Regions from separate parts of the Serratia sp. Res13-Sevr-LER1-36-b genome, predicted to be linked through region 1. Evidence: predicted binding sites of a transcription regulator. Region 1 holds the regulator's gene; the other holds the start of a gene.

Region 1 (16,056 bases):
GAATTCGGGCTATCCTGGCCACCGCTCTTGTACAGGAACTGGCCGATCAAGTCTTCCAGCACCATGGCTGATTTGGTGTCCTGAATGGTCCCTCCATCCTTAAGGATAGTCGTGCCCATCTCGGGATCTTCAAAACCGACGTTCAGCGCCAAATACTGTTCACCCAGCAGGCCAGAGGTGCGGATCGCCAGCGAGCTGGTGTCCGGGATCTGGTTGTATTGTTGCTGGATATCCAGCGCCACTCGTGGCGTGTAGGTCTTCGGGTCGAGCGAGATAGCCGCAACCCGGCCAATCATCACCCCACCAATCTTCACGGGTGAACGCGCTTTCAAACCACCGATATTATCGAAGGTGGCGTAGATACGGTAAGTCGGTTCATTACCGATCGATTTAATATTGGCCACCTGGAGGCAGAGGAAGATGATGGCGCACAGCGCAATCAGCATAAACGCCCCAACCCAGATTTCACTCTTCTTCGTTTGCATCAAATCAATTCCCAAACATCAGTGCAGTCAGCACGAAATCCAATCCCAACACCGCCAGTGACGAATGTACCACGGTCCTTGTCGTTGCCTGACTAATCCCTTCAGAGGTCGGTACGGCATCGTAACCATTGAAGATCGCAATCCAGCTAACGGTTATGGCAAACACCACGCTCTTGATCAGGCAGTTAAGTAAATCCTGACGCCATTCAACGGCCCCTTGCATCGCTGACCAGAAGAAACCGCTGTCGATACCTTTCCAGTCCACGCCGACAATCGCACCGCCCCAGATGCCGATGGCCACAAAAATAATCGTCAGCAACGGCATGCTGATAAGACCTGCCCAGAAACGTGGGGCAACAATACGCCGCAGCGGATCGATCGCCATCATTTCCAGGCTGGACAACTGCTCGGTGGCCTTCATCAGACCGATTTCGGCCGTCAGAGCCGACCCGGCACGGCCAGCGAACAGCAGAGCGGTCACTACCGGCCCCAGCTCACGCAGCAATGACAACGCCACCATCATACCCAGGCTCGCCTCGGCACTGTAGGTGGTGAGGACAATGTAACCTTGCAGCCCCAACACCATGCCGATAAACAAGCCGGAAACCATGATGATCAGCAGAGACTGAACGCCCACGCTGTGGAGCTGTTTGAGCAGCAGCGGCCATTGTTTACGCGGCTCCGGGCGCCCGATCAGCGCGTGGAACAGCATCAGCCCGGCGCGTCCAAAGGCTGCACTGGTGTTGATGCCACGGCGTCCTAACGACGCTAACGCCTTTAAAAACATGAGGTTATTTACTCCCTTCCCCTAAAAGCTCTGTCTGATAATCACCGGCCGGGTAACGGAAAGGTACCGGCCCATCGGCAATACCATCCAGAAACTGACGCACTCGCGCATCAGGATTGTTCTGTAATTGCGCTGCCGAGCCTTCGGCAATCACATGGTGATCCGCCACAATATAGGCGTAATCCGCGATACTCAAGACTTCTGGCACATCATGGGATACCACGATGCAGGTGATCCCGAGCGCGTTATTCAGCTCATCGATCAGCTTGACCAGCACGCCCATGGTGATCGGATCCTGGCCAACGAAGGGTTCGTCGAACATGATCAATGTCGGATCCAGCGCGATGGCACGCGCCAGGGCAGCTCGCCGGGCCATCCCGCCGGAAAGCTCGTTCGGCATCAGATCTGCCGCGCCGCGTAGCCCTACGGCTTCCAGCTTCATCAGCACCGTGCTGCGCAGGATTGGCTCTGGCAGGCGGCTGTGCTCACGCAACGGGTAGGCCACGTTCTCAAATACCGTCAAATCGGTGAACAGCGCTCCCGACTGAAACAGCATGCTCATCTTCTTGCGTGACTCATACAACTGATGGCGCGACAGCGCCGGGATGTTGTCCCCATCAAACCAGATCTCGCCGCAGTCCGGGGTCAACTGGCCACCAATCAGGCGTAACAACGTGGTTTTACCAATGCCGGACGGCCCCATGATGGCCGTCACTTTGCCACGGGGAACCGTCAGGTTGATGTCTTCGAATATCAGCCGATCGCCGCGAGAGAAGCTCATGCCGCGCACTTCGACCAGATTATCTGCCTTCTGGTGCATGTTTATTGATCCTGTACAGGCTATTTTTTGCCAAATCATCCGTGATGGTAAAGCAATAGGGGCTATACGTCCTATTTTTACCGAAACTTACCCTCAATGCGCTACCAATGATGCCATAGGTTTTACTTTTAGGCTCCAGACGGTCAAAATTAGGAAATAACGCAAAAAAACAAAATTGTTCGATTTTTATACCCTTGGATTTCAAGTTGCAGCTTGAAAGACGACGGGTGTAGCCGGGAAAATTCGTTGTTATGTGCAACGAGGGGTGTGCAAGCTGGCCGATGATGGTCTTTAACCAACGAAACGGGATTATCATACCCTATGGATTTCAAGCCGCAGCTTGAAAGACGACGGGTATACCCAATATAGGACCCTGAATGTTTCTCGCAATAGTACTGTTGATCGTTGGTTTATTTTTACTGGTGTATGGGGCAGATAGATTAGTTTATGGTGCGGCGGTGATTAGCCGCTCGCTGGGGGTTCCCCCGTTGATTATCGGCATGACGATAGTCGGTATAGGCACTTCGTTGCCAGAATTGATCGTGTCGGTCACCGCCGCCCTCAATGGGCAGACCAACCTGGCGGTGGGTAACGTGATTGGCTCCAACATCACCAATATTTTACTGATCCTGGGGATGGCGGCCCTGATCCATCCGCTGTCGGTTCGCTCCGAAGTGTTACGGCGTGAACTGCCACTGATGCTGGGGGTTATCCTGTTGTGCGGCTACGTGCTGATGGATAACACCCTGAGCCGGTTCGATGGCGTACTGCTGCTGTTGGCCGCCACCGGTTTTATTCTGCTGATGCTGAAAATCGCCAGGCTGGCGCAACGTGAAGGCAACGACAGCCTGACGGTGGAGCAACTCGCCGAACTGCCACAGGACAGCAGCAACACCGTAGCCATTCTCTGGCTGGTGCTGGCCTTCATTATTCTGCCGCTGTCATCAAGGATGATCATCGATAATGCTTCGGTGATTGCTCACTACTTTGGCCTGAGTGAACTGGTGGTTGGCCTGACGATTATCGCCATCGGCACCAGCCTGCCCGAATTGGCCACCTCGATCGCCGGAGCACTAAAAGGCGAAGATGATATGGCGGTAGGGAATATTATCGGCTCGACGATTTTTAACACGGTGATCGTGCTGGGCGTCCCTGCCCTGCTATCACCGGGCAGTATCGATCCCGCAGCCTTCCAGCGCGATTACTGGGTGATGCTGGCGGCCGGTATCCTGCTTGCCGCGCTGTGTATTGGCCGCAAACATCGTATCGGTCATCTGGCGGGAGCTCTGTTATTATGTGGCTTTATTGCGTATCTTGCAGTGCTGTTCTTTAACCCTTTCAGTACGTTCGGCTAACCGTTGAGAATGAGTATGTCATCTAACCAGTTGCAACCGGGCTTTGACTTTCAGCAGGCCGGCAAAGAAGTGCTTCAGATTGAGCGTGATGGCCTGGCCCAGCTCGATCAGTACATCAATGCAGATTTTACCCGGGCATGTGAAGCGATAGCCGGATGCTGCGGTAAAGTCGTGGTCATGGGTATGGGTAAGTCCGGCCATATCGGCTGCAAAATTGCCGCTACGCTGGCCAGTACCGGAACCCCAGCGTTCTTCGTGCATCCGGCGGAGGCCAGCCACGGCGATCTGGGCATGGTGTCGGCGCAGGACATCGTGCTGGCGATTTCCAACTCCGGTGAGTCGAACGAAATTCTGGCGCTGATCCCAGTGTTGAAACGCCAGCAGATCCCACTGATTTGCATGACCAACAACCCGGAAAGCTCGATGGGCAAGGCGGCAGAAGTGCATCTGTGCATCAAGGTACCGCAGGAAGCTTGCCCACTGGGTCTGGCCCCTACCACCAGCACCACCGCCACCTTGGTCATGGGCGATGCGTTAGCCGTAGCGCTGCTGAAGGCCCGCGGCTTTACCCCGGAAGATTTCGCCCTGTCTCACCCTGGTGGTGCACTGGGCCGCCGCCTGCTGCTGCGCGTGAGTGATATCATGCACAGCGGCGACGAAATTCCGCACGTCAGCCCCGAAGCCTCGCTGCGCGACGCGCTACTGGAGATCACCCGTAAAAACCTGGGCATGACGGTAATCTGCGACGATCTGATGAAAATCGCCGGTATTTTTACCGACGGTGACTTACGCCGGGTGTTCGATATGGGCATCGATCTGAATAATGCCAACATCACCGACGTCATGACGCTGGGCGGTATCCGGGTGCGCCCGAACCTGCTGGCGGTCGATGCGCTCAATCTGATGCAGCAACGCCATATCACCGCCGTGCTGGTTGCCGATGGCGACCAATTGCTGGGTGTGGTACATATGCATGACATGCTGCGCGCTGGCGTCGTTTAATGAAAGGAACCAACTGCATGAGTCTGGTTGAAACCTGTTACGGGCCGGTAGCTGAAGAAGTCATGGCCCGCGCCGGGAAAATCCGTCTGTTGATTTGTGATGTCGACGGCGTGCTGTCAGACGGCCTGATCTACATGGGCAATAACGGTGAAGAGCTGAAAGCCTTCAACGTCCGTGACGGCTACGGCATCCGCTGCCTGAAAACCTCGGGTATCGAGGTGGCCATCATCACCGGGCGTTCGGCCAAACTGCTGGAAGACCGGGCAAAAACGTTGGATATCACCCATCTGTATCAAGGGCAGTCCGATAAGCTTTTGGCCTTCCGTGAACTGTTGGATAAACTGTCCCTGATGCCAGATGAAATTGCCTACATCGGCGACGATCTGATCGACTGGCCGGTCATGGCCGAAGTCGGTCTGGCCGTCGCGGTGGCCGATGCGCATCCATTATTGTTACCTCGCGCCCATTATGTCACCCGTATCAACGGTGGCCGTGGTGCGGTACGCGAGTTGTGCGACCTGATCCTGCTGGCACAAAACAAGCTGGAGGACGCCAAAGGGCTGTCAATATGAGTAAAACCAAACTTTGGATCACCATTTTGCTGACCGTGATCGCGCTGGCGCTGATTGGCTGGAACATGGCCGATTTCAGCGATGACGACAATTCGGTACCGGTCAACAACCAAGACCCGACCTATCAGAGCCAGCATACCGTAACAGTGGTATACAATCCGGCCGGGCAGCTAAGCTACAAGCTGGTGGCAGAAGAGGTTAAATATTACACCGCCGATGAGTTAAGCTGGTTCACCCAGCCGGTGATGACGCTGTTTGATGAGCATGCCGTGGCCACCTGGTCAATACGCGCCGATCGCGCCAAGCTGACCAAAAACCGCATGCTGTATCTGTACGGCCACGTGGAGGTGAACAGTTTGACAACCACCTCACAGCTGGAAAAAATTAAAACCGATAATGCCCAGATTAATCTGGTCACCCAGGACGTTTCTTCTGATGATGAAGTGACCCTGTTCGGCACGAATTTCACCTCTAACGGCATGAAAATGCGTGGCAATCTGCGGAACAAAACCGCTGAGCTGATTGATAAGGTCAAGACCAACTATGAAATTCAGAACCAAAAGCCAACTCCGTAATCTGTTGATCGTCAGCCTCGTTTTGACCGCCAGCTCCCCCGCATTGGCGTTGAAATCCGACTCTGACCAACCGGTAAGTATCGACTCGCTGAAACAGTCGCTGGATATGCAGAGCAACGTCAGCACCTTTACCGACAACGTGGTGATCAAGCAGGGCACCATCGAGATCAAGGCCGACAAGGTCGTGGTCACGCGCCCGGGTGGCGATCAGAACAAAACCTATATTGAAGCGTTCGGCAATCCGGTAACCTTCTACCAGATGCAGGACAACGGCAAGCCGGTGAAAGGCCATGCGCAGAAAGTGCGTTACGACGTCGCGACGCAGCTGATCACCCTCACCGGCAACGCCTATTTGGAACAGCTCGATAGCAACGTGAAAGGTGACCGTATTACCTATCTGGTGCCACAGCAGCAGATGCAGGCGTTCAGCGATAAAGGCAAACGCGTGACCACGGTTCTGGTGCCATCACAGTTGCAAGACAAAAACGGTCAAAAGAAGAGTAACTAATTACTTATGGCAACACTCATCGCAGAAAACCTGGCGAAAGCCTACAAAGGCCGCAAAGTCGTTGAAGACGTGAGCCTGAAAGTGAAATCTGGCGAGATCGTCGGCCTGCTGGGGCCAAACGGTGCCGGTAAGACCACCACTTTCTACATGGTGGTCGGCATCGTTCAGCGCGACGCCGGGCGCATCGTGATCGATGACGAAGATATCAGTATCCTGCCGCTGCACGCACGCGCACGCCGCGGTATCGGTTACCTGCCGCAGGAAGCCTCTATCTTCCGCCGCCTGAGTGTTTACGACAACCTGATGGCGGTGCTGGAGATCCGCAACGATCTCACCAGTGAGCAGCGCAACGATCGGGCTATCGAGCTGCTGGAAGAGTTTCATATCTCCCACCTGCGTGACAACCTGGGCCAATCGCTTTCCGGTGGTGAACGCCGCCGCGTGGAGATTGCCCGTGCGTTGGCCGCCAACCCGAAATTTATCCTGCTGGATGAACCTTTCGCCGGGGTTGACCCGATTTCCGTTATCGATATCAAGAAAATCATCGAACACCTGCGTGACAGCGGCCTTGGAGTGCTGATCACCGATCATAACGTGCGCGAGACGCTGGACGTGTGCGAACGTGCCTATATCGTCAGCCAGGGTAAGCTGATTGCCCACGGCACGCCGGACGCCATCCTGGCCGATGAGCAGGTCAAACGCGTTTATCTGGGCGAAGAGTTCCGCCTGTAGGTTCCAGCGGCAGGCCAACAGGCCGCCGTTAACGGAAGTAGCAGAAGATTATGAAGCAAGGTTTGCAACTCAGGCTCAGCCAGCAACTGGCCATGACCCCCCAACTTCAGCAGGCAATCCGCCTGTTGCAGCTGTCCACGCTTGAGCTCCAGCAGGAGATCCAACTGGCACTAGAGAGCAACCCGCTGCTTGAACAGACAGAAGACCAGCACGAAGAGATCGACACCAAAGAAAGCGTCGAGACCGAAGGGCTAGACACCCGTGAAGCGTTGGAACAGAAGGACATGCCCGAAGAGCTGCCTCTTGATGCCACCTGGGATGAGATCTATACCGCCGGTACCCCTTCTGGCACCGGTACCGACTATGGCGATGACGAACTTCCGGTCTATCAGGGCGAAACCACGCAAACGCTGCAGGACTATCTGATGTGGCAAGTGGATCTGACGCCGTTCTCTGACACCGATGCCGCCATCGCCACCTCGATCGTCGACGCCGTCGATGACACCGGCTATCTCACCGTACCGCTGGAAGACATTCTGGAGAGTATGGGTGACGATAATGTGACGATGGACGAGGTCGAAGCGGTATTGAAGCGCGTACAGCGTTTTGATCCGGTCGGCGTCGCTGCTCGCGATCTGCGTGACTGCCTGTTGATCCAACTTTCCCAATACGCCAAAGACACGCCCTATCTGGCGGAAGCCCGCCTGATCGTCAGCGAGCATCTGGATTTGCTGGCTAACCACGACTTTCGCAGCCTGATGCGAACAACTCGCTTAAAAGAAGATACACTGAAAGAAGCGATGGTGTTGATCCACTCACTCGATCCGCGCCCTGGGCAGTCGATCAATACCGGTGAATCCGAGTATGTGATCCCGGACGTGTTGGTACGCAAGGTGCAAGATAAGTGGGTGGTGGAGCTTAATGCAGACAGCATCCCACGGCTGAAAATCAATCAGCAATATGCGGCACTGGGCAACACGGTGCGCAACGATGCCGACGGCCAGTATATCCGCAGCAATTTGCAAGAAGCGAAGTGGCTGATCAAGAGCCTGGAAAGCCGGAACGACACGCTGCTCAAGGTGACCCGCTGTATTGTCGAACAGCAGGAGGCGTTCTTTGAACAGGGTGCAGAATTTATGAAGCCCATGGTGCTGGCGGATATCGCCCAGGCCGTGGAAATGCATGAATCGACAATCTCACGCGTGACGACGCAGAAGTTCCTGCACAGCCCGCGTGGTATTTTCGAATTGAAGTATTTCTTCTCAAGCCATGTGAATACCGACAGCGGTGGCGAAGCCTCCTCTACGGCGATCCGGGCATTAGTGAAGAAATTGATCGCGGCGGAAAACCCTGCCAAACCGCTTAGCGACAGCAAGCTGACCACGATGCTTTCCGATCAGGGGATCATGGTGGCGCGGCGCACCGTTGCCAAGTACCGAGAGTCTTTGTCCATCCCGCCGTCCAACCAGCGTAAACAGTTGGTTTGACCTCTATAGAGAAGGAAGACATTATGCAGCTCAACATTACCGGACACCACGTCGAAATCACCGAACCAATGCGTGAGTTCGTCAACACCAAGTTTGCCAAACTCGAGCAGTATTTTGACCGCATTAACCAGGTATATGTCGTACTCAGTGTGGAAAAAGTGCAGCAGATTGCGGAAGCAACGGTGCATGTGAATGGGGGCGAGTTGCACGCCACCTCGGAAAAAGAAGATATGTATGCCGCAATTGACTGCCTGATCGACAAACTGGCGCGTCAATTGAACAAACATAAAGACAAACTAAAGCAACACTGACATTCTGAGCCGTTATGCAATGCGTAATGGCCCATATCGTAGTCGCATTGGCTACACGGCAACCCTCGGCGCAGCACCTGTATGGGTATGCGCCGATAAGCCATCAGGGTTAAACAGGCGAAAAACCGTTTCATGAAGGTTATCAGCGCAAGCCTACTTTCCAATGGTAAAGCAGGCTTGCAATAAAGCGACAGGACGCGGTTTTAAGTGAAGATGAGATGAACAACGAAATAATGCAATTAAGCTCGGTGTTAAACATCGAGTGCACCAGAAGCTCGGTACACTGCACCAGCAAGAAACGGGCTTTGGAAATTATCAGCGAGCTGGCGGCCAAGCAGCTTAACCTACCTTCGCAGGTGGTGTTTGACGCAGTACTCACCCGGGAACGTATGGGCAGTACCGGTATCGGCAACGGTATCGCGATCCCACACGGCAAACTGGAAGAGGACACTTTGCGGGCCGTTGGCGTGTTTATCCGCCTTGAGCAACCTATCGCCTTTGATGCCATTGATAATCAACCGGTCGATCTGCTGTTCGCCTTGCTGGTACCGGCCGATCAATGTAAAACTCACTTGCATACGCTGTCGCTGGTCGCCAAACGGCTGGCCGACAAAACCGTGTGCCGCCGCCTGCGCGCAGCGCTGAGCGACGAAGAGCTGTATCAGATCATCACCGAGTAACCAGCGGCTGGCGTGACTTTCCGCCATGAAAACGCTACTGTTTTACTTACGATATATCCGGGCCGTGGCCCGGATACTAGATCCTAACGGTGGCGATGAGCGCCATTGAGATGCCAGGGGAGTTACCACATGGTGCTGATGATTGTCAGCGGCCGTTCCGGTTCGGGGAAATCCGTCGCCTTGCGGGCGTTGGAAGACATGGGTTTTTACTGCGTTGATAACCTGCCCGTGGTGTTGTTGCCACAGCTGGCCCAGACGCTGGCCGAACGTAATAGCTCCGCTGCGGTAAGCATCGACGTCCGTAACATGCCGGAATCGCCGGAAGTGTTTGAATATGCAATGACCCAACTGCCGGAGAGCTTCACGCCGCAGCTGCTGTTCCTTGATGCCGATCGCAACACTCTGATCCGCCGCTACAGCGACACCCGTCGCCTGCATCCTCTGTCTGCCAAGAACCTGTCGCTGGAAAGTGCGATCGATGAAGAAAGCGATCTGCTGGAACCGCTGCGTTCCCGTGCCGATCTGATCATCGATACCTCGGAAATGTCGGTGCACGAACTGGCAGAAATGCTGCGTACCCGTCTGCTGGGCAAGCGCGAACGCGAACTGACAATGGTGTTCGAATCCTTCGGTTTCAAGCACGGCATTCCTATTGATGCCGATTACGTGTTCGACGTCCGTTTCCTGCCCAACCCGCACTGGGACCCTAAACTGCGCCCGATGACCGGCCTGGATAAGCCCGTGGCCTCGTTCCTCGATCGCCACACCGAAGTGCACAACTTCATCTACCAGACTCGTAGCTATCTGGAACAGTGGCTGCCGATGCTGGAGACCAACAACCGCAGCTATCTGACCGTCGCCATAGGCTGTACCGGCGGTAAGCACCGTTCGGTGTACGTGGCTGAACAGTTGGCAGATTATTTCCGTTCACGCGGCAAGAACGTGCAATCACGTCACCGCACACTGGAAAAGCGTAAACAACAATGACGGTCAAGCAGACGGTTGAGATCAAGAACAAGCTGGGCATGCATGCACGCCCGGCGATGAAACTGTTTGAACTGGTGCAGAGTTTTGACGCCGAAGTGCTGCTGCGTAATGACAGCGGCACCGAAGCGGAAGCCAGCAGCGTAATTGCGCTGCTGATGCTGGATTCCGCCCAGGGCCGCCAGATCGAAATTGAAGCTACCGGGCCGCAGGAAGAACAAGCGCTGGCAGCAGTGATTGAGCTGTTCAACTCAGGCTTCGACGAAGACTGATCCCCCGACAAATAACCTCACTATTGTAGGGCGCTGCAAGCTGCGCCCGTCTAGCTGTCAATATCTCATCATCACCGATTTCAACTCGGTATAATGTTCGATAAACGCACTGCCGAACTCTCTGCCCATCCCCGACGATTTCACCCCACCGAACGGCAACGCCGGATCGAGGAAGGTGTGCATGTTGATCCACAAGGTGCCCACTTCAATCCGCGGGATCATGCGCATCGCCTTGCTGAGATCGTTAGTCCACAGGCTGGCGGCCAGGCCATAAGGCGAATCATTGATCATGGCGATCATCTGCTCTTCGTCCTCATAGGCCAGGAAAGTGCCCACCGGGCCAAAGGTCTCCTCGCGCATTAAGGCATCATGTGGCCCGTTAGCGCGGATCGCCGTCGGCGCAACAAAGAAGCCTGGGCCTGCCAACGCCTGGCCGCCGCAGACGATCTGGCTGCCATCAGCCCTTGCCTTGTCAAACAGCGCCAGTACCTTGCCGTAATGTGCCTCGTTGGCCAATGGCCCCACTTCCGTGCTCTCATCCAGCGGTGAGCCTACCTTCATGGCCGCCAAACGCTGCGTCAGCTTTGCCAATACCTCGTCGATATGGCTGGCAGGCAGGTAAAAACGTTCCGCTGCGGCACAGATCTGGCCCTGATTCAGGTAACCCGCCTCGATAATGCCGTCGACCATCTTGTCGACCGAGACGTCCGCCAGAAACGCGGCGGCATTCTTACCCCCCAGCTCCAGCGTGGTACGCACAATCCCTTGCTCCATCGCCGCTTTCCCCACCGCGATCCCGGTAGGCACCGAGCCGGTGAAGGTCACTTTGGCACAGCGTGGATGGGCGATAAGCATAGGGCCAAGACGAGCGCCCGAACCGTTGATCACGTTGAGTGCACCAGCCGGGATGCCCGCTTGCGTTGCCAGCTCGGCCACCCGCAGCATGGTTAGCGGCGTGTATTCACTCGGCTTGAGCACCACCGTACAGCCGCAGGTGAGCGCCGCAGCCAGCTTCCAGATGGCGATCATGATCGAGAAGTTCCACGGAATGATGCCGACCACCACGCCCAACGGCTCACGCCGGGTAAATGCGCTGTATTGCTCACCCTGGAAGGAAGGCAATGAAACGTTCAGCGTTTCCCCGCTGATTTTGCTCGACCAGCCAGCAAAATAACGCAGGAACTGCGAGGCCATATCGATTTCCAGCCCGCGAGACAGCTGAATGGTTTTGCCGGAACACAGGCTTTCCAGCTGCGCCAGTTCCTCTCGATGGGTTTGCAACAGATCGGCCAGGCGCGTCAGGCAGTTGCCACGCTCCAAGGGCGAAACCTGTGCCCAGCTACCGTGGAAAGCGTCAAAGGCCGCCTGCATTGCCGCATCGACTTCAGCCTGGCTGCCTTCATTCACCTGCGCGATAGCCAGCCCGGTTGCCGGGTTAACCACCGCAAACCTTTCTACGCCTGCCCCGGCTACGGATTGCCCATGAATGTAATGGCCCTGCTGGCGGTCCAGAAATGCCGTGACCTGTGGCAACAGTGTAATATCCGTCATCGTATCGCCCTCCTTACGGGTTAGCCTTCGACAATCGCCAGATAATGCTTCACAAAACGATCGGAGGTGATTTCCCAGCGTACTGGGGTGCCCTTCTCAACAAACCAGGAATCCCCGGCCTGATACTGTACCGACTCGCCGGTGTTCTCATTGGTCAGCGTTGCCGTGCCTTCCCATACCGTGGCATGTTCCGCAAACGGGTATTCCATCACGAAGGTGCCACGGGTGCAGCTGAAGACACCGCAATTCAGGTTGTCCGTTGGGGCGCCAAAAATCATCGCCACGCCGACGTTAGGTTCACCGGCGACCACCGTGGCCCCCAGGTTGCTGACGCTGCCAATCTGTTGCAGTTCTGGGAGCGCTTGCTTAAGCAGTAATGGTTTCATGGTTTTTTCCTTTTAGATCAGTAATAAGGGGGTCAGAACTAACGACGCCCCTTCCAGTAGCCGGAAGTCTGGTGCCAAACCTTGCCCGCGGTGGTCATCACACGGCGCAGCTTGTCTTTGCCAAAAATATCCACGTGCGGGATCGAACTCATCAGGTCATAACGATCGGATCCCTCACTCATTCCTTCCGCCAACACCTTGCAAACGATATGGCTCGGCGTCACCCCAAAGCCGGAATAGCCTTGCACGTAAAACACGTTATCGTGCTGCGGCAGGGTGCCGATCTGCGGGAACAGATTGGCGCTGCAACACAGCGGCCCGCCCCAGGCCAGGTCGATCTTCACATCCTTCAGATACGGGAAAACCTTCAGCATCAGGTTGCGGTTCCAGGCCTTCAGGTCTGAAGGAATATATTCGACCAGCCGGGTAGCGCTGCCGAACAGCAGGCGGTTCTCGTTGGTGACGCGGTAATAGTCGATCACCGGCCGGATATCGCTGTAAGCCCCACGGATTGGGCTGATCTGGTGGATCAGCTCGTCAGACAGCGGTTCTGTCGCTAACTGGAAGGCGTAGGTATTGATGGTCTTTTTGTAGATAAAGGGATCCATGCCGTTGAGGAAGCCGTTGCATGCCCACAGCATCTTGTTGGCGCGTACCGATCCCATGGCGGTACGCACGGTAATGCGCGGGCCGTATTCCACATTCAGCACGTTGCTGTTTTCGAAGATTTTCACCCCGTAACCACTTAGTGCCTGCGCCTCCCCCAACAGCAGGTTGAGCGAATGAACGTGGCCCCCTCCCATATGTTTCAACGCACAGGTATAAGCATCAGACCCTACCACCTGCTTCACTTCGGAGCCGGTATAGAGCTCGATCTCTTCATCCGGTGAGACCGCTTTGAACTCTTTGAGCCAGGAGCGCAGGGTCTTTTCCTGCCTGGCGTTGCTGCCGAGGTAGCCATAACCAAAGCAGAAATCGGCGTCGATGGCGTACTTTTTAATCCGCTCGCGGATAATCCCGGCACCAAGGTTGCTGATCTTGAAGATGGTTTCTAACCCTGCCGGACCAACGTGACGTTTGATCTTCTCCAGATCGTGGCCGATCCCGGCCATTACCTGGCCACCGTTGCGGCCCGTCCCGCCATAGCCCAGGTGGCGGCCCTCCAGAATAGCGATATTGGTGATGCCTTTTTCCGCCAGTTCCAACGCCGTATTAATGCCGGAAAAGCCACCGCCGATGATCACCACGTCAACATCCAGATCCTCTTCCAGCGTGGGGAAGCGCAGATCGTATTTCTTGGTCGCCGCGTAGTAGGTTAACGATTCGATTTGATTATTCATTGCTGCACTCCCTTTACCCATTGCCTTAGCCTGGATTATCAGCAGAGCGTGGGCAGGCGGCTATGTCCCTTTAGGGATATTCGCAACACTTTTTTAACATTATGCCGTACGGCGCAGGGGGGTACTCAAGAACAGGCTGAACAACTCGGCCTGAGAACCAATATTCAGCTTGCCGTAAATATTCTTACGATGATTTTTTACCGTGCCCAGGCTGATAAACAGCCGTTCGGCGATCTGCTGCGATCCGTTGCCGCTCAGGATAAGATCGACGATCTCACGCTCACGCGGGCTTAACGCATAGCGCGCCTGGGCTGCGCTATCTACCAGTGGGGCGGAGGGAGTGGGCACATTAGCGGCAACCACCACTTCCCCATGCAGCCGCGCCACGCTTTTTACCAGCGTCAACGCGCCACGCAGGTCAGCCAGTTGGGGATAACGCACGCCGACCGTTTGCCGGGCCGAGCCGAAAAAGATGCCTAGTCCGCGTTCCGGCGTCAGTTGCAGCAATACGCCTGCCTCGTCGTGCCAGCCGGTTTTACGGTAAAAGTTACGGTAGTAATCCGTTTGGTAAAAACCACAGGGAGCCAGTTGCCGCAGCGTAAACACATCGCCATGGCCGCCGCCGTTCAGCGCCTGGTAAAAGGGATCTTCAAGGTAAGCACCCTGCTGGTAAATCTGGTTTACCGCATCGCTGTTTTCTTTCTCGGTTTTCATCAGACAGCGCGGTGCCTGACCATATTCGAAGGCATAGACGATGGCATTATCAAAGGCGAAGAAGCCCTCCAGATAAACCAGGAGGCTGGCATAGAATTGGCGGCTCGCTACTGCGTCGATCACCGCCGATAATCTTTCGACCTGAATATTCATTTCGCCCCCGAAATCATTAACAAATTAACAATCAACTTTTCGCAACGCATCAGCGACCGACATTGGGCCAATAAGCTATAAAAAGCATTCAATTGGCCAGAATGCAAGGGTATTACTGTTTACATGTTAATCAAATCACAAGTTAGGCCCCTGCAACGATTAACCACACAATTCGAGTTGATTAATATCTTAACAATTTCGCGTTAAGCGACGGAAAAGCGTTGGTTCGCCTAGCCAGGCTGAATTATGCTGTGGTTTCGATGCCCAAATGCGCCAAGGAGAGAGCATGACCACTAGTCTGATGATCGCCAACCGGCAGGCCTGGTTTGGCAAGGGCAGCATCCAACAACTGATCCCACTGCTCCAGGCCGAGTCGCACACTACGCTGCTGTTCACCTGCCGATCGTTTCTTAACGGTCCCCTCTATGCTGAACTGGCCCCGGCGCTGACGCCGTTGCTGGTGGGCAGAGAAATTGTCGCCCATGAGGCCTCCCCGCAAGAAATCGACCAATGGGTGGCTCGCTGGCGAGGCCAAGTGCAAAGAGTGGTCGCCATCGGTGGAGGTAGCGTGCTGGATGCCGCCAAGGCGTTCGCTGCCCTGATCGAACACCCGCTGCCAACCCTGCGTTACATGGAAAAAGTGGGTGACAGCAAAATCAGTGGCGCAACGCTGCCGTTGATCGCCATCCCTACCACCGCAGGCACCGGCAGCGAGGTAACGCAAAACGCAGTGATCACCGATACTCAGGTCACCAAGGTGAAAGCCTCATTGCGGCATAATAACTTTGTGCCGCAGGTGGCGATCCTCGATCCTGACCTGCTGAAGGGAGCGCCAGACCATGTCCTGGCCTATTGCGCTATCGATGCCTTCACCCATCTGTTTGAAGCCTACCTTTCCAAGACCGCCAGCAGCCTGTCGCGCGAGATGTCGTTGAGCGGTATCCATCACTTCCTTTGCGCCTGGCCGGTGCTGAAACAGAGCGATGAGGCCCGCGAAGCGATTATGCAGGCTTCCTATCTGGGTGGCCTGACGTTGAGTATGGCTGGCTTAGGTGTGATCCACGGCATCGCGGGTGAGATAGGGGCATTGCGTGATTACCACCACGGCCAGGTGTGCGGCCGCCTGCTGCTGCCGTTTCTTGAATTGCTGGGGGAAAGCGAGCAGCCGCAGCAACGTGCATTAATGACCGAACTGGCCCTGCGGCTATTCCCTGAAGAGCAGGACAGCCCGGCGCGCTTTTTGATCGACTTTATCACTCGCCACGCCATCGCCCCGTTCTGGCAGGACGAGCTATCCCTTAGCAAGGCGGAACTGGCCATCGTACTGGAGAAGTCCAACAGC
Region 2 (16,056 bases), on a different contig from region 1:
ACGAATTGTAAGTTTCGGTAATAGTAACAAGCTAGATGGCAAAAAATGATTTATATTTAATATGCTGAAAGTTTATTAAGCCTGAGCTAAGCTTTACAGCATATGATGTTAAGTCAATGTACTCACAGAGTGTTATCAACACCGAAATTAAGACTGACGGGGGATGATATGGATGAGTATTCGCCTAAAAGGCACGATATTGCTCAACTCAAATTCTTATGTGAAAATTTGTACGACGAAGGCATCGCTACCTTGGGTGACAGCCACCACGGCTGGGTTAACGATCCAACGTCCGCCGTCAATCTGCAGCTTAATGAGCTGATCGAACATATTGCTTCGTTTGTAATGAGTTTTAAAATTAAATACATGGACGAAGGTGATTTATCGGAACTGGTCGAAGAGTACCTCGACGATACCTACACCCTGTTTAGCAGCTACGGTATTAATGACTCCGATTTGCGTCGCTGGCAAAAAACCAAGGCGCGCACATTCAGATTGTTCTCAGGAGAGGGCGTCTGTACCACGATGAAAACTTAGGGGATAATTATCCTCAAATAATTTTATGGTTAATAAGACTAAAGGTTATCATGACAAAAATTGACTATCTGATGCGTTTGCGTAAATGCACCACGATTGAAACCCTTGAGCGCGTGATTGAGAAAAATAAGTACGAACTCTCTGACGATGAGCTAGAGCTGTTCTACTCTGCTGCCGATCATCGCCTGGCCGAACTGACCATGAACAAGCTGTACGATAAAATTCCGGTCGCCGTTTGGAAATTTGTAAGATAATCAAAAGTAGCCTTGCGTTGGGCCGATAATATTATCGGCTTCAATGGTCGCTCAGATTAAGCATTATCTTAAAAACTCAAGTTTACTTGCCTCTGAGCTGGAAATCGTGCAGTAGCAACTGGAAACAGTTTTCAATTAAAGGCGAGTGATTTTGTTTTGCGCTGCGCATAAGTGCCACAGTGCGGCTAAGTAATGGCTGTTGTAATTGAATAACGGTTAATTCTTCATCGTTTAAATGCGTCGTATAAAGCTGAGGCAAAATAGCCACCGCTAATTGTGACCGCACCAAACCATACAACGTTTCCAGAAAATCAACCTGATAACGCGCCGTTAAGTTCAGACGATGGCTTTCCGCCAGTGCCGACACCAATCGACTGCTATTCCCTTTCGAAAATACCGCAATATCTCTGTTAGCCAATTGCCGCCAGGGCAGATGATGTGGATCCGCCAAGGGATCGTCCCGGCGCATCACCGCCACAAACGGATCTTCCTGCAACGGATAAATCTCAAGCCGATCCGGCACCGAGCTGTCCAAAGCCCCAATGCCGAAATCTATCTGCCCATTTTCCAACTGTAGTAGCAGGGAATCATTGGTTTGATCGTGGAATTCTACGCGTAAACGCGGGAAATGTTGCGCCAGCAATCGCGGTACCGCAGGAAACAGCAGGTTGCTTACCGAAGGCACCAGACCGATACGTAACGTGCCATCCCCTCCGGCCAACATGACGCGCTGCATATCATCAAAGGTAGCGTGAGCCACATTCAGCAGCCGTTGCGCATGCGGCAGGATCGCCGTGCCTAGTTCCGTCAGGGTCACCGCAGAGGCGGTTCGATTGACCAACTTCCCGCCAAGCACGGTTTCGACTTGCCGCAGCGCACTGCTTAACGCGGGCTGGCTGATGGCCAGACGGCTGGCGGTATCGGTGAAATGTCGTAGCTGCGCCAGGGTCACAAAGTACTGAATTTGCTTGAGGGAAAGCGCGGGTAACCGTCGCCATGGCTCGGACATAGCCTAACCTGCCAGGAAAAGAGGTAAACGTTTGCCACAGCATAAACGTTTCTTATCACACAATAAATTAAATCATCTGTGCAAAGCTTACGCCCCCGCCTACAGTAACTCCCTTACTCTTATTCCGGGGATTATCATGACCACCTTTTCTGTCAGTAACGGTGAACGCCAACGTGCCGTACAGGCTGCGCTGGGTAATACGCCATTTGATCTCTTGCTGACCAATGCCAACCTGATCGACATGGTTACCGGGGAAATCCGCCTGGTTGATATTGGCATTGTCGGCCCGCTGATCGCCAGCGTTCATCCTTGTGGCTCCTTGCCAACGGCACATCGGACACAAGACCTGGCGGGAGCCTACCTCAGCCCAGGTCTGATCGATACCCATGTGCACGTTGAGAGCTCCCATCTGCTGCCAGAACGCTATGCCGAGATCGTCGTCGCACAGGGCACCACCACCATTTTCTGGGATCCTCATGAATTGGCGAACGTGCTTGGCGTTGCGGGAGTACGCTACGCGGTAGATGCCAGCCGCAACCTGCCTCTACGGATGATCTGCGCTGCACCTTCCAGCGTGCCTTCGACCCCTGGGCTGGAAATGTCCGGTGCCGACTTTGGCGGTAATGAGATGGATACCATGCTAGCCTGGCCCGAGGTGGGCGGCGTGGCGGAAGTGATGGATATGCACGGCGTGCTGCACGGCAGCGAACGGATGCAGGAGATCCTCAACGCCGGGCTTAACAGCGGAAAATTGATTGAAGGCCATGCGCGCGGTTTGAACGGCCCGCAGCTGCAAGCCTATCTGGCTGCAGGCGTGACCTCCGATCATGAGCTGACCTCTGCTGCCGATGCTCTGGAGAAACTACGCTCTGGGCTGACGCTGGAGATCCGGGGCTCTCATCCTTATCTGTTGCCTGAAATTGTTGCGGCATTAAAATCTCTGCCGCACTTCTCCTCCCAAATCACCCTCTGCACTGATGATGTGCCACCCGATATGCTGCTGGAGAAAGGCGGCGTTATCGCCCTGCTCAATCTGCTGATTGAACATGGATTACCGGCCACCGATGCACTACGGATGGCTACGCTCAATGCCGCCATACGCTTGCAACGTAACGATCTGGGCCTGATTGCCGCAGGAAGGATCGCCGATCTGGTCGTCTTTGACTCCCTGGAACACCTTCAGGCACGGCGGGTTTACGTTGCTGGCCAGTGTCTGGCAGAGCAGGGCAAAATGCTGGCTCCAGTACAAGCCACACCAGGCGTATCCGCACCGCGTGACACACTCCATCTTTCACCATTGGTCGCAGATGACTTCATCATGCGGATTGCGGCCATTCGTCACGGCCAGGCCACGTTGCGCCATATCAAAGGGGCACGTTTCACCCAATGGAATGAAACCACGGTAGAAGTCCGCGACGGCAAAGTACAGCTCCCGCCGGGGTTCAGTCTGATTTGGGTACAGCATCGCCACGCGCGGCACCCAGCCAAGCCTCAGTTGGCATTGCTGGAAGGTTGGGGCGAATTACGGGGGGCGATTGCCACCAGCTACTCTCATGATTCGCATAACCTGGTGGTGCTAGGCCGCGATCCTCATGACATGGCGCTGGCCGCCAACGCGCTGATCGCCACCGGCGGCGGCATGGCTCTCAGCCAGAACGGTGAAATATTGGCGCAGGTAGCCATGCCGATCGCAGGAATGCTTTCCGATCTCCCCGCCGCACAGCTGGCGCAGCAGTTTAAAAACCTGCGCGATCTGAGTGCCAAGGTTGCAGACTGGGAACCACCCTACCGGGTGTTCAAAGCGATTGAGGGCACCTGCCTGGCATGCAATGCCGGACCGCACCTGACGGATTTGGGCCTGACCGACGGCACAACGCGCCAGATCGTCGATCCGCTGGTGGCCTGCTGGGAAACCCAGGCATAAACATCATATAGGTAAGGCATCGGCGGCTTGTCGGTGCTTTTTTTTGGGGGGGGGAGAGCTAGAAATTGGTGGAGGCCCTGCCAGCTACATCCCGGCACACACGTCACTCGCTACGGCTGCTTCCTTCCGGATCTGACCGAGTTCACCAGTTAGTGTTGCGGGAGAACCAACAGGGCCCCCATTGACGGCTTCTTGAATTGCGAAGCGGTGGGCATTATCGGTGATGGCCAAGCAAATAGCAAGCCAACCGGGAGCAACCGCTGTTTTCTTACCCATCTCCCCAATCGCACACTCGTTTAGATTGGTTACCGAGTAGCAATGTTGCTAAATTGTCAGGAACAAATATTCGCCGCCCAACCCATCACGCAGGAAGAGAGTCATGCAACCAGAAGACGCTACCTTCAGCCAACGCGTATTCCATATCGTGGCCGCCATTCCTCCTGGCAAGGTCACTACCTACGGTGAAGTTGCGCGGCTGGCAGGCTCACCCCGTGCGGCACGCCAGGTTGGCGGCGTATTACGGCGTTTACCAGAGGGCAGCGCCCTGCCCTGGCACCGGGTCATTAACCGCCACGGGCAGATCTCACAGCAGGGTGAAGATTTTCAGCGCCAACGGCAGGCGTTACTGGCAGAAGGGATTATTTTTGGCCCGCAAAGCACGGTTGATTTTGAACGGTATGGCTGGCACTGGTAAAAAAACAGCCCTTGGCCAAAGGCACAAAGGCTGTCAGAAGCAGGCATTGCTGCTTACGGAGCTGGGGTCGGTGCGACCTGAACCGGAACGTTTTGTACCGGTACCAACAGCAGATCGGCCTGAGTCCCGTTACGGTTGATCACTTCCTGAATGGTGTCGGTGATAAACATCAACTGGCCATTCACCGTAATTGCCGCGCTCAGGATGATACGCGCATTAGGCTGAATGTCCGCTGGATTGTACGGTAGCGTAAAGCGGAACGGGCTCTGCAGACCTTCGGTACGCATCGCCTGCTGTGAAATCACTCGTGAAGGGGCGTCAGCAAGTGATGCATCGGACAGGGTCACTGTCAGTACCGCATCCGGTGGCAGCGCGATACGCTGGCGAATATTAACTGAGCCCTGCACCACCGGGCCTTGGATCTGCGTTTGCGAGGCCGCAGCGTTAGCCGTCTGCGTTGGCACATCCGCATTCTTGTGGGCACAGCCTGCCAGTGTGATCGTCAATGCGGCTGCTCCCCCTACCATTTGCCAGAGTTTCATGGGTCGGTCTCCTTTATTATTAGTCACATGTTGGTGGCTTAAACCACTACACTGATTAAACCTAGCACAAAATACTAACAACTGCCTATCGGACTAGGCCTAAATAGCCCTAAGGCCTCATGACGCAGCCCCTGACTGCGGCAGCTTCCCCCGCAGAAATAACGCAATATATTGACGTCCTGCCATCATATTCAGCACACTGCGCAACATGATGACTAAAAGGATCGCCACTTTATGAGCCAGGCACTGCACAACCTCCTCGAACTGCTGGATTTGGAAAAAATTGAAGAAGGTTTATTTCGTGGCCAAAGCGAAGATCTGGGGCTACGCCAGGTCTTTGGCGGTCAGGTGGTCGGCCAGGCGCTGTATGCCGCCAAGCAAACCGTTCCTGCGGAGCGTATCGTTCACTCCTTCCACAGCTATTTCCTGCGCCCTGGGGATAGCAGTAAACCGATTGTTTATGACGTAGAAACCCTGCGCGACGGCAATAGCTTCAGCGCGCGCCGCGTTAGCGCCATTCAAAATGGCAAACCCATTTTCTACATGACGGCCTCTTTCCAAAGCCCCGAGCAAGGTTTTGAACATCAAAACACCATGCCGGATGTCCCGCCGCCGGAAGGATTGATGTCGGAGTCAGAAATAGCGCAAAAGCTGTCGCATATGCTGCCGGAAAAAGTGCGCGACAAGTTCATTGGCCCGAAGCCGATTGAAATGCGCCCGGTGAAATTCCACAACCCGTTGAAGGGCAGCGTGGAAGAGCCTTATCGCCATGTCTGGTTCCGCGCCAATGGCACCATGCCAGACGACCTGCGGATCCATCAGTATCTGCTTGGCTACGCCTCTGACTTCCACTTCCTGCTGACGGCACTACAGCCACATGGCGTCGGTTTCCTCGAGCCGGGCATGCAGGTTGCTACCATTGACCACTCAATGTGGTTCCACCGTCCGTTCCGAATGGACGACTGGCTGCTGTATGCGGTAGAAAGCACCTCAGCCTCCGGTGCCCGTGGCTTTGTGCGCGGCCAGTTCTACACCCGCGACGGTGTGCTGGTAGCCACGACGGTGCAAGAAGGCGTGATCCGCAAGCGCGATGTTTAAATGAAAAAGGGGCGATGTATCCATCGCCCCCTCGGTGTTTCATTCAACGTATTTTACTGGTTGTAAGCATTCTCGCCGTGGCTGTTCACATCCAGGCCTTCACGTTCCTGCTCTTCCGGTACGCGCAGCCCCACCACGGCCCCGGCTACCTTAAAGGCGATAAACGCGGCCACGCTTGACCACACCAGCGTCACAATAACGCTCAGCAACTGGACCCACACCTGGTGCCCCATGGTGACGCCAGCGGCGTAGCCCGTTCCGCCCAGTGATGAGGCGGTGAAGACGCCGGTCAACAGACAGCCAACGATACCGCACACCCCGTGCACACCAAACACATCGCAGGTGTCGTCCACTTTCAGCCATTTCTTCAGCGTTACCACGCCCCACAAGCCAGCGACACCGCCTATCAGGCCAATAATCAGCGCACCACCTACCCCCACGGTACCCGCTGCTGGCGTAATCGCAACCAGACCCGCGATACAGCCCGAGCAGGCTCCCAGCAGAGATGGTTTACCGCGTACGACCCACTCGGCGAAGGTCCAGGAGAGGATTGCACCGGCAGTGGCTATTACCGTGTTGAGGAACGCCAGCGCCGCAATACCGTTGGCCGCACTGGCCGAACCGGCGTTGAAGCCAAACCAGCCGATATACAGGATCGAGGCTCCGGTAAATACCATCGGCAGGTTGTGTGGCTTAAAGGCCTCTTTGCCATAACCAGCACGTTTACCCAACAGATAGGCCCCTACCAGACCAGCACTGGCGGCGTTGATATGCACCACAGTACCGCCCGCAAAGTCCAACGCGCCGTCGGCTGCCAGGAAGCCCCCACCCCAAACCATATGCGCAATCGGCAGGTAGGAAATCGTGAACCAGATGGCGGCAAAAATAACCACCGCAGAGAAGCGGATGCGTTCGGCAAAGCCGCCCACCACCAACGCCACGGTAATACAGGCGAAGGAGCACTGGAACGCCACGTGGATCATCTGGCTAAAGGTGCCGGTCAGGCTGTCTATACCGATCCCTTTGAGCATCACCGTCTGGAAGCCACCAAAGAAGGCGTTACCTTCGCTGAACGCCAGGCTGTAGCCGTAAATGACCCACAGCACGCACACCAGGGCAAAGGTGACGGTCACCTGAGTCAACATGGAGAGGACGTTCTTCGAGCGCAGCAGGCCGCCGTAAAACAGCGCCACGCCCGGTAAGGTCATAAACAGCACCAGCGCGGTGCAAATCATCATAAAGGCGTTGTCCGCCTTGTCTGCCACCGCCGGAGCGGCCAGAGCCAAAGAAGGAACCAGGGTTACCAAACTCAGGCCCAACGTGGATAACAGTCTTTTCATTATCAATCCATCCCCATTCAGTTGACTGAGCCTGCGATCACAGAGCCGCTTCGTCGGTTTCGCCGGTACGAATTCGAATCACACGTTGCAATTCGGCAACGAAAATTTTGCCGTCACCGATCTTGCCGGTGTAGGCCGCCTTGCTAATCACATCAACCACTTCATCCAGTTGGTCATCGGCAATAGCGATATCAATTTTGACCTTAGGTAAGAAATTGACGCTGTACTCTGCCCCGCGATAGAGCTCGGCATGACCCTTCTGGCGGCCAAAGCCTTTGACTTCCGTTACGGTCAGTCCCTGAATACCTACAGAGGATAAGGCTTCACGCACGTCCTCTAACTTGAATGGTTTGATCACCACGGTAACCAGCTTCATATTGCCTCTCCACGATTAAGCCCAAAAACTTACCCCCGGTACGAGTCATATAAAGCAAAGGCTGTGCCACAAATTATTTTGTGTTTAAATTCAATTAATTATATAGAGCACCCGCATTCAGAGGTCAGCTCTGGACGAAAGCAGAGATCGCCACCTGGAGATTTCGCACCTTTTTGGTGCATTACGCGTTGGGAAAGTGCAGTAGGGGGGAGTTGAAAAGTGCTTTTGCCTGTTGGTGGTGCGGGCTCCTGGAGCGGAGCCCTTGCTTAAAGTTATGCAGGCTGAGTTTCGTCGCGAGCTGTGGCAGCCAACTCTTCGCCCACCAGTTGTAACTGATACATCTGGTAGTAGCGGCCCTGCTGTGCCAACAACTGCTGATGGTTCCCCTGCTCCACGGCATGACCGCGATGCAGTACCAGAATAGAGTCGGCATCCACAATGGTTGAAAGGCGATGGGCGATCACCACCAGCGTCGTCTGCTCGCGGATCAACCGTAAGGCACGCTGGATCGCCTGCTCGGTGCCAGAGTCGATGTTTGCGGTCGCTTCATCCAGGATCAGGATCTGCGGTGCCTGGACCAGCACGCGCGCCAAGGCCAACAACTGCTTCTGTCCTACGGACAGGTTATTCCCCTGCTCCCCCAGGCGCGTATGGATGCCCTGTGGGAAGCTACGTACCAGTTCCCCCAGTTGCACCGTTTCCAGCGCCTGCCAGACCGCCTCTTCACCGATAGAGCGACCAAGCGTGACGTTCGCCAGCACCGATTCCGCCATCACCACCGGATCTTGCTGCACCATAGCAATACCTTGGCGCAGGGTACGATGTGAAAGGCTGGACAACGGACGACCATCCAGACGAATCTCCCCTTCGCTCAGCGGGTAATAGCCCATCAACAGGTTAGCCAGGGTGCTCTTTCCGCTGCCGGTATGGCCCACCAGGGCAACAAAACCCCGTGACGGCACCTGCAAAGAGATATGTTGCAGCACTTTTTTGTCGCTGCGGTAGGCAAAGCTCAGGTCGCTGATATCGATACGGCCACTCGCCAGCGGGCGATCGTCACTGCCATAGCTCTGCTGGCTGCGATCCATCAGTTCGAAAATACGCTCACCGGCCACCACGGCCTGCTGCAATATCGATTGCTGTGCGGTCAGTTCAATCAACGGTTCGTTCAAACGGCCAAGATAGTTGATGAAGGCATACAGCACCCCCACGCCAATCGCGCCTTCGCCGCTGAAGCCAAACAGCATCAACAAGCCGCATAGCACCAAGGCAGAGAACAGGCTAAGCAGCGGCCGCAACAGGAAACCATCCAGCCGCAGCGTCTGCATCCGGGCGGTATAATGCGAGCGGCTGGCCGCGCTCATGCGCTCACCAAAGCGGATCTGCTGGCGGAACTGCTGGATCACCCCCATGCCGCTGATCACTTCGTTGAAGCCGTCGTTGATATCCGCCAGGTAGCTACGCATCCGCCGCACGATCGGCGTGCTGTAGTATTGATAGATCCCCATCACCACCAGCACCGCCGGGAAGATGCAGATCGCCACCAGCGCCATGCGCCAGTCCAGGCTGAACATCGCCACCAGCATTGCCCCGATCAGCGCCGCACTTTTCAGTACCGTGGACACTACCATCACATACAGATCTTTGATCACTTCGGTATCGTTGGTTACCCGCGAGATCAATTGCCCGACAGGCTGGGTATCAAAGGCGCTCAGCGGTTGGCGCAGGGCTGCGTCCATCACATCGGTGCGCAACCGTTGTACCACCCCAACCGCCACCCGATTAAACAGGATGGCCTGGAAATAGTGTAACGCCGCAGCGAGCAGTTCCAGCAGGATATAAGCCACCGCCAGGGAGCTGACGATCACCAGCGGCAGCTGCCCTTTGGCAACATAGTTATCAATAAAGTAGCCAATCAGGATCGGTCCGGCGACTTCCGCCGCCGCAGCTACCCATAACATCAATACCGCCAACCCCAGGGGTTTACGATAAGGCGAGCCATAGGCCAGCAAACGTTTCAGCGTTGGCCATATAGTTTGGATTTTACTCATCGGCCAAAACCTCCTCGGTGCTATCAGGAGCCTCATCCAACGCCGCTTCCAATTGCTGATAACGATACATGTCGCGATACCAGCCAGGCTCGCTAGCCAATTGCCCATGCTGCCCGCGCTGTACCACCGTGCCGTGTTGCATCACCAGGATTTCGCTGGCCTCCGTCAGGGCCGAAAGGCGGTGCGCACTGATGATCACCGTGCGGTTTTGCCCCCAACTGCGCAGGTTATGCAGGATCTGGTGTTCGGTGCGCCCATCCACCGCCGAGAGAGCATCGTCGAGGATCAGAATTTCCGCCTCCAGCAGTAGCGCCCGCGCGATGGAAATACGCTGCTTCTGGCCACCAGAAAGCATCACGCCGCGTTCACCCACCTCGGTCTCGTAACCTTGAGGCAAACGCAAAATATCTTCATGCACGCTGGCCAGGCGCGCTGCCTGTTCAATCTGTTCCTGAGTGGCCGCCGGGTTGCCCAAGGCAATATTATTGGCCACGCTATCGGAGAACAGGAACGGCGTCTGGCTAACGACCGACAAGCGTGAACGCCACTCGTCGAGCTTGATCTGGGTAAGTGGCAAGCCGTGATAGCTGATATGGCCGTCATCAATATCGAATTGGCGCTGGATCAACGAAAGCAACGTCGATTTACCCGAGCCGGTAGGCCCACACAACCCCAACATTTGCCCCGGCTGCAGCTGCAACGCCACGTCATGCAGCGCTGGTTTGTTGGTTTGCGGATAATGGAAGGCGTTGATTTCGACACTCAGGTTGCCGCGCCCGGCGGGCAAATCGAGTTCACCATCCTTCACGGCCGGAGCCTCTTCCAGCAGGCTGCGGATACGGCTATAGGCGGCACTGCCGCGCTCGACGATGTTGAACATCCAGGCCAGTGCCAACATCGGCCAAATCATCAGGCCAAGGTACATGACAAAGCTGGTCAGTTGACCCAGCGTGAGGGAACCGTTAACCACCATCCAGCTACCACCACCGATCGCCAGCAGGTTGGCCGCACCGATAGCGATGTAAATCGTTGGATCAAAGCGCGCATCAACTCGCGCCACGTGCATATTCTTCGCGCCGGTTTGCGCTGCCACTTCGGCAAACTGGTTAGACTGATGATCCTCCAGGCCAAAAGCCTTGATCATACGGATGCTGGTCATGCTCTCCTGTGCCTGATCGTTGAGGCTGGAGAACGCAGCCTGCGCCGACTTGAAACGCTGGTGCAGCTGATCGCCATAGTATTTGATGACGATCGCCATGATCGGCATCGGGATCAGGGAAAGCAGGGTCAATTGCCAGCTGATCTGGGTGCTCATCACGATCAACACCGCCAGCCCCATAACCAGAGAGTCCACCAGCGTCAGCACGCCTTCACCGGCGGCAAACACCACACGGTCCACGTCATTGGTCGCTCTGGCCATCAAATCGCCGGTACGGTGGCGCAGATAGAAGGCCGGGTTCTGACGGCTGAGTTGGCGATAGAAGTTTTCCCGCAGTTCGACGGCCAACTGGTAGGAAGCTCCAAACAGCAGCACTCGCCACACGTAGCGCAACAGATAAACCACAATGGCGGTACCAATCATCAACCCCAGCCAGGCCATCAGTACCTTGTTGGACATCTGATCCTTGGTGACGCCATCAACAATGATACCAACCAGCTTAGGCGGCAGTAGTTGCAATATGGCAATGGCAATCAGTAGCACCACGGCCCCGAGGTAGCGGCGCCACTCGCGGCGGAAATACCAGCCGATTTGAGCAAAGAGTCTCACGCAGTTTTATTCCAGACAATATCCGACAAATTACCGGCTGCAGCCCTGCAACCTTAACATTCAACAGTAGAGTGACGATTTCACTCTGGCACGGGTAGCGCCGTGGTGTATTTGATTTTTTCCATCGCGAAGCTGGAAGTAACATCAATCAGCCCCGGCACGCCGGTCACCAGGCGCTTATAGAAATTGTCATAGCTTTTCATGTCCGCCACCTCGACCTGCATCAGGTAATCATACTCCCCCGCCATACGGTAAAACGCCAACACTTCCGGCATCTGCGCGGTGAGATCGACAAATTTCTGATACCACTCGCTGCTGTGCTGCTGGGTTTTTATCAGCACAAACGCCGTCAGGCCAAGCCCGAGCTTTTCATTATCCAGCAGCGCGACGCGCGCGCGAATGTAACCTTCATCTTCCAGCCTTTTTAGCCGTTTCCAGCAGGGCGTTGAGGTCAGATTCACCGCTTCGGCCAGCACTTGCAGCGATTGCGTACAGTCCTGTTGCAGCATGCACAGCAGTTTTCGGTCAGTTTTATCCAACATAAGGTGATTTCATAGAAAATATTTCTCCCATTAGGCGATTAAACAGGAAAAATGGCAATCCTTTTTTCTCGCTGAACCGCTATGCTACTGCATAAATTAAGACCCTATTTTGAGGCCAGATCATGACAAACGCTTGGGTAAAATATGCTATTGGTGAAATAGAAGCGGATTTCCAACGCTCCGCCGATACGCACTTGATCCGCTTGAACCTGCCGGAATTTCCCGGCATCTATCTTTACCTGAAAGATGAAAGCACCCACCCCACCGGCAGTCTGAAACACCGCCTGGCGCGTTCGCTGTTCCTTTATGGGCTCTGTAACGGTTGGATCAACCAGAACACGCCGATTATTGAAGCCTCTTCGGGCAGCACGGCGGTATCGGAAGCCTATTTTGCCCGCCTGCTCGGCCTGCCGTTTATCGCGGTGATGCCTTCCTGCACCGCTAAACGTAAGGTGGAGCAAATCGCCTTTTACGGTGGCCGCAGCCATTTTGTCGATCATGCGGCCCAGATTTATGCGGTGTCAGAGGAGTTGGCCAAAGAGCTGAACGGCCATTATATGGATCAGTTCACCTTTGCCGAACGCGCCACCGACTGGCGTGGTAACAACAACATCGCCGACAGCATTTTCCGCCAGATGGAGCGCGAACCGCACCCGGTTCCGAAACACATCGTGATGAGTGCTGGCACTGGCGGCACCTCAGCAACGCTGGGGCGCTATATTCGCTATCAAGGTCATGACACTCAACTCACCGTGGTCGATCCAGAAAACTCGGTGTTCTACGACTGCTTCCATCATGGCGATCGCACCATCATCGGCAGCTGTGGCAGCCGCATCGAAGGGATTGGCCGCCCACGCGCCGAACCGTCGTTTATCCCTTCGGTGATCGACAACATGCTGCGCGTGCCAGATGCCGCCAGTATCGCCACCATTTATTGGCTGGAAAATATTCTTGGTCGCAAGGTTGGCGCTTCAACCGGCACCAACGTATGGGGAGCACTGCAACTGGCCAAGCAGATGCGGGATAAAGGCGAGCAAGGTGCCATCGTCACCCTGCTATGCGACAGCGGCGAGCGCTATCTGGATACCTATTACAACAGCGACTGGGTCAGCAACCATATCGGCGATTTGACGCCATATAGCGCTCAGTTGGCTAACTTGTCAGGTAAATAACTTATTAGGTTGCCAACTCATTAAGACGAAGTTCAGGGGATAAAAAAAGCCGGGTAGTCATACCCGGCCGGCTGTAATGCTAATACCTCAGAATTCGGGGGAATAGGTGAGGTGTGGTGAACGCAGCCAATGTTGTAAATAGTGAGCCACCGCCTGCTGTTCGCAGTGGCCAATAACCTGTAGTTGGGGCAGTAACGATTTCAACTGTGGCAGGGCATTGCCCATCACCACGCCGTGCCCTACTCCCGCGAGCATTTCCTTATCATTCATCGCATCGCCAAAGGCCATACAATCAGCCAACGTCAGCCCCAGATGGCGGCTCAGCCTATCCAATGCTGCCCCCTTGTTGCAGCCCTTTGGCAGCACTTCGAGGCAATCATAGGCCGAGAAGCACAGATCGGCACGGGTGCCAAAATGCTCACTCAACTGTGCCTGCAGTTTGACCAGTTCTTCATGGGGGGCACAGAAACAGACCTTGCTGTTGCCAAGCGCAGGCAGACGGCGCAACTCGGCGAGTTGGAAATGAAAGCCGCTGAGATGATGTGCAGCCAGCATTTCCGGCACCGCAGTTTCGGTCAACCAACCTTCATCACGAAACACGTGCATGCTGGCAGAGGTACGCCAGTGGGTGTGCAACACTTCTTCGGCAATCTCCGCCGGTAAGTCGGTAGCATGCAGTTGCTGCCCTTGCTGGTCATAGACGCGAGTGCCATTACCGGTGATCAGATAACCTTGTAAACCCAGTTGCGCCATGATCGGCTGAGCATCAAGGTAATGCCGCCCAGTGGCAAAGGTCACCACCATCTCCCTGTCGATAAGCTGCCTTAACGCACTCAGCGTTTCCGGCCCGACACGGTGATCGGGAGTCAGCAGGGTGCCGTCCATATCGAAAGCGGCCAGGCGATACATAGGAACCTCGTAAATGTGAGCACAATGGCAATCACCGCAGTATGGGGTGGTATTTGCGGAAGTAATAGTGAACAATTTGCCTAAACACTTCCTGATTTATCTTTCATCGCTTGCAACATTTAGGATACCGCTATGCGCCTGGTTCATCGCCTCGGTCAGTATCAACGTTTGTACCACCAGCTCGGCAGCGCGCCGGTGGCGATCACGATCGGTGAATTAGCTGCGATCTTCTATTGCAGCGAGCGGCATGCACGCACTCTGGTGCAGCAGTTGCAGCAACAAGGTTGGTTAAGTTGGCAATCACAGGCCGGGAGGGGGAAACGCGCGCAGTTGCAGTGCCTGAAAACCCCCGATGAACTGCGGACTGCGCATCTCCAACGTTTACTGCAACTGGGCGATCATCAGGGAGCCTTGGAAATGGCGCAGTTGGCGCCACAGCATCTGCAAGAATTGCTGAGCCCACACCTCGGTGGCCAATGGCAGGAAGGCAGCCCTACGCTGCGTATCCCTTATTATCGCACGTTGGAAAAGCTAGATCCGTTGACGCTAAGCGGCCGTGCGGAACAGCATCTGGTCGCGACCGTTTATGCCGGTTTGACGCGCTTCAATACCGGTTGCCCCGAGCCGCAGCCCGATCTGGCCCATCACTGGCAGATTAGCGAAGACGGCCTGCGCTGGCAGTTCTTTCTGCGCAGCCAGCTGCGATGGCATAACGGCGAGGCCTTGACGGGCCAACAGCTATTGCAAACCCTCAACGCCCTGCAACACCATCCGCGCAGTCAGCCATTATTGAGCAGCGTGGCAGCAATCAGCCTGCCGCATGCGCTCTGCGTCCAGTTCGATCTGCAAATGCCCGATTATTGGCTGGCGCACCGGCTGGCAGAACTGCCCTGCCTGATGACGCATCCGGAGTTACCGACCCTCGGCGCAGGTCCCTTTAAGCTGGCACTAAACGAGCCGCATATGGTGCGGCTGGAACAGCATCCTTACTACCATCTGCAACATCCTTATCTGGAAAGCATCGAATATTGGATCACGCCCGAGTTACCAACCCGCAGTACCGATACCAGCTGCCAGCACCCGGTACGTATCACCATCGGCAAGCAGGAAGAACTGGCACAGGCGCGGCCGGTACAACGCAGTATGAGCCAAGGGTGGTGCTATCTGGCGATTAACCAGCGCCGTGGCGTACTGAGTGAGGCCCAAGGGCAAAAGCTGCTGATGCTGATCCAGCGTTCCGGCCTGCTGGCCAGTTTACCCATCCAGCAGGGCGTGATCATGCCAAGCCATGAAATGCTGCCGGGCTGGGCGATCCCTGAGCATGACGTACTGCAGGACGTTGAACTGCCACCTCAGTTGACGCTGTTGTACCATCCACCGATCGAACTAGAGAGCGTAACTCAGGCTTTGCAACAATTGCTGGCGGAACATGGCTGCCAATTAGAGATCCGCTATTATTCCGGCAAACGTTGGCAAAGTACCGAGCAGATAACCCAAGCCGATCTGTTGCTGGCCGATAACCTGATTGGTGAAGCTCCGGAAGCGACGTTGGAAAGCTGGCTACGTCGCGATTTGCTGTGGCAAGGAATTTTGCGAGAAGAGGATTGGCAGCACCAACAGCGGACCCTGCAACAGATCCAGCAATGCCCTGCACCGCAGCAGCGCTTCAGCCAGCTAAAAGCGTATTATCAACAGTTGATGGGGGCCGCGATCCTCACCCCCCTATTCAACTATCAGTATCAGGTCAGTGCCCCTCCCCGCATACATGGTGTGATGCTCACCGCCTACGGCTGGTTTGATTTTTGCCAGGCTTGGCTTCCACCGCCGCTGGATGATTAGG

What was found. The regulator sigma-54, encoded in region 1, starts transcription at its own class of promoters, with help from an activator protein. The targets are predictions, from matches to a motif close to GTTGGCACANNTTTCGCTNT.
Positions count from the first base shown of each region.
Region 2: glnK (P-II family nitrogen regulator) is a predicted target of sigma-54. The motif match lies at 7,826-7,845, and genes of this name have one in related genera.

Region 1 is NZ_JADACK010000019.1:22,082-38,137, forward strand. It holds gene mlaD (outer membrane lipid asymmetry maintenance protein MlaD) at 1-485, opposite strand, end outside; gene mlaE (lipid asymmetry maintenance ABC transporter permease subunit MlaE) at 490-1,272, opposite strand; gene mlaF (phospholipid ABC transporter ATP-binding protein MlaF) at 1,277-2,092, opposite strand; gene IMQ33_RS13410 (calcium/sodium antiporter) at 2,470-3,447, shown strand; gene kdsD (arabinose-5-phosphate isomerase KdsD) at 3,463-4,449, shown strand; gene kdsC (3-deoxy-manno-octulosonate-8-phosphatase KdsC) at 4,467-5,021, shown strand; gene lptC (LPS export ABC transporter periplasmic protein LptC) at 5,018-5,596, shown strand; gene lptA (lipopolysaccharide ABC transporter substrate-binding protein LptA) at 5,565-6,104, shown strand; gene lptB (LPS export ABC transporter ATP-binding protein) at 6,111-6,836, shown strand; gene rpoN (RNA polymerase factor sigma-54) at 6,887-8,323, shown strand; gene hpf (ribosome hibernation promoting factor) at 8,347-8,634, shown strand; gene ptsN (PTS IIA-like nitrogen regulatory protein PtsN) at 8,853-9,314, shown strand; gene rapZ (RNase adapter RapZ) at 9,444-10,301, shown strand; gene npr (PTS phosphocarrier protein NPr) at 10,298-10,570, shown strand; gene IMQ33_RS13465 (aldehyde dehydrogenase family protein) at 10,628-12,121, opposite strand; gene IMQ33_RS13470 (cupin domain-containing protein) at 12,142-12,507, opposite strand; gene IMQ33_RS13475 (FAD-binding oxidoreductase) at 12,546-13,847, opposite strand; gene IMQ33_RS13480 (LuxR family transcriptional regulator) at 13,947-14,714, opposite strand; gene IMQ33_RS13485 (iron-containing alcohol dehydrogenase) at 15,001-16,056, shown strand, end outside.
Region 2 is NZ_JADACK010000038.1:205,310-221,365, forward strand. It holds gene IMQ33_RS23095 (hypothetical protein) at 1-11, shown strand, start outside; gene tomB (Hha toxicity modulator TomB) at 169-537, shown strand; gene IMQ33_RS23105 (HHA domain-containing protein) at 588-791, shown strand; gene IMQ33_RS23110 (LysR family transcriptional regulator) at 874-1,800, opposite strand; gene IMQ33_RS23115 (adenine deaminase) at 1,937-3,724, shown strand; RNA gene ffs (signal recognition particle sRNA small type) at 3,800-3,896, opposite strand; gene IMQ33_RS23125 (MGMT family protein) at 4,104-4,418, shown strand; gene IMQ33_RS23130 (YbaY family lipoprotein) at 4,472-4,960, opposite strand; gene tesB (acyl-CoA thioesterase II) at 5,195-6,058, shown strand; gene amtB (ammonium transporter AmtB) at 6,112-7,398, opposite strand; gene glnK (P-II family nitrogen regulator) at 7,436-7,774, opposite strand; gene IMQ33_RS23150 (SmdB family multidrug efflux ABC transporter permease/ATP-binding protein) at 8,047-9,825, opposite strand; gene IMQ33_RS23155 (SmdA family multidrug ABC transporter permease/ATP-binding protein) at 9,818-11,593, opposite strand; gene IMQ33_RS23160 (Lrp/AsnC family transcriptional regulator) at 11,674-12,135, opposite strand; gene IMQ33_RS23165 (PLP-dependent cysteine synthase family protein) at 12,258-13,307, shown strand; gene cof (HMP-PP phosphatase) at 13,395-14,216, opposite strand; gene IMQ33_RS23175 (SgrR family transcriptional regulator) at 14,349-16,055, shown strand.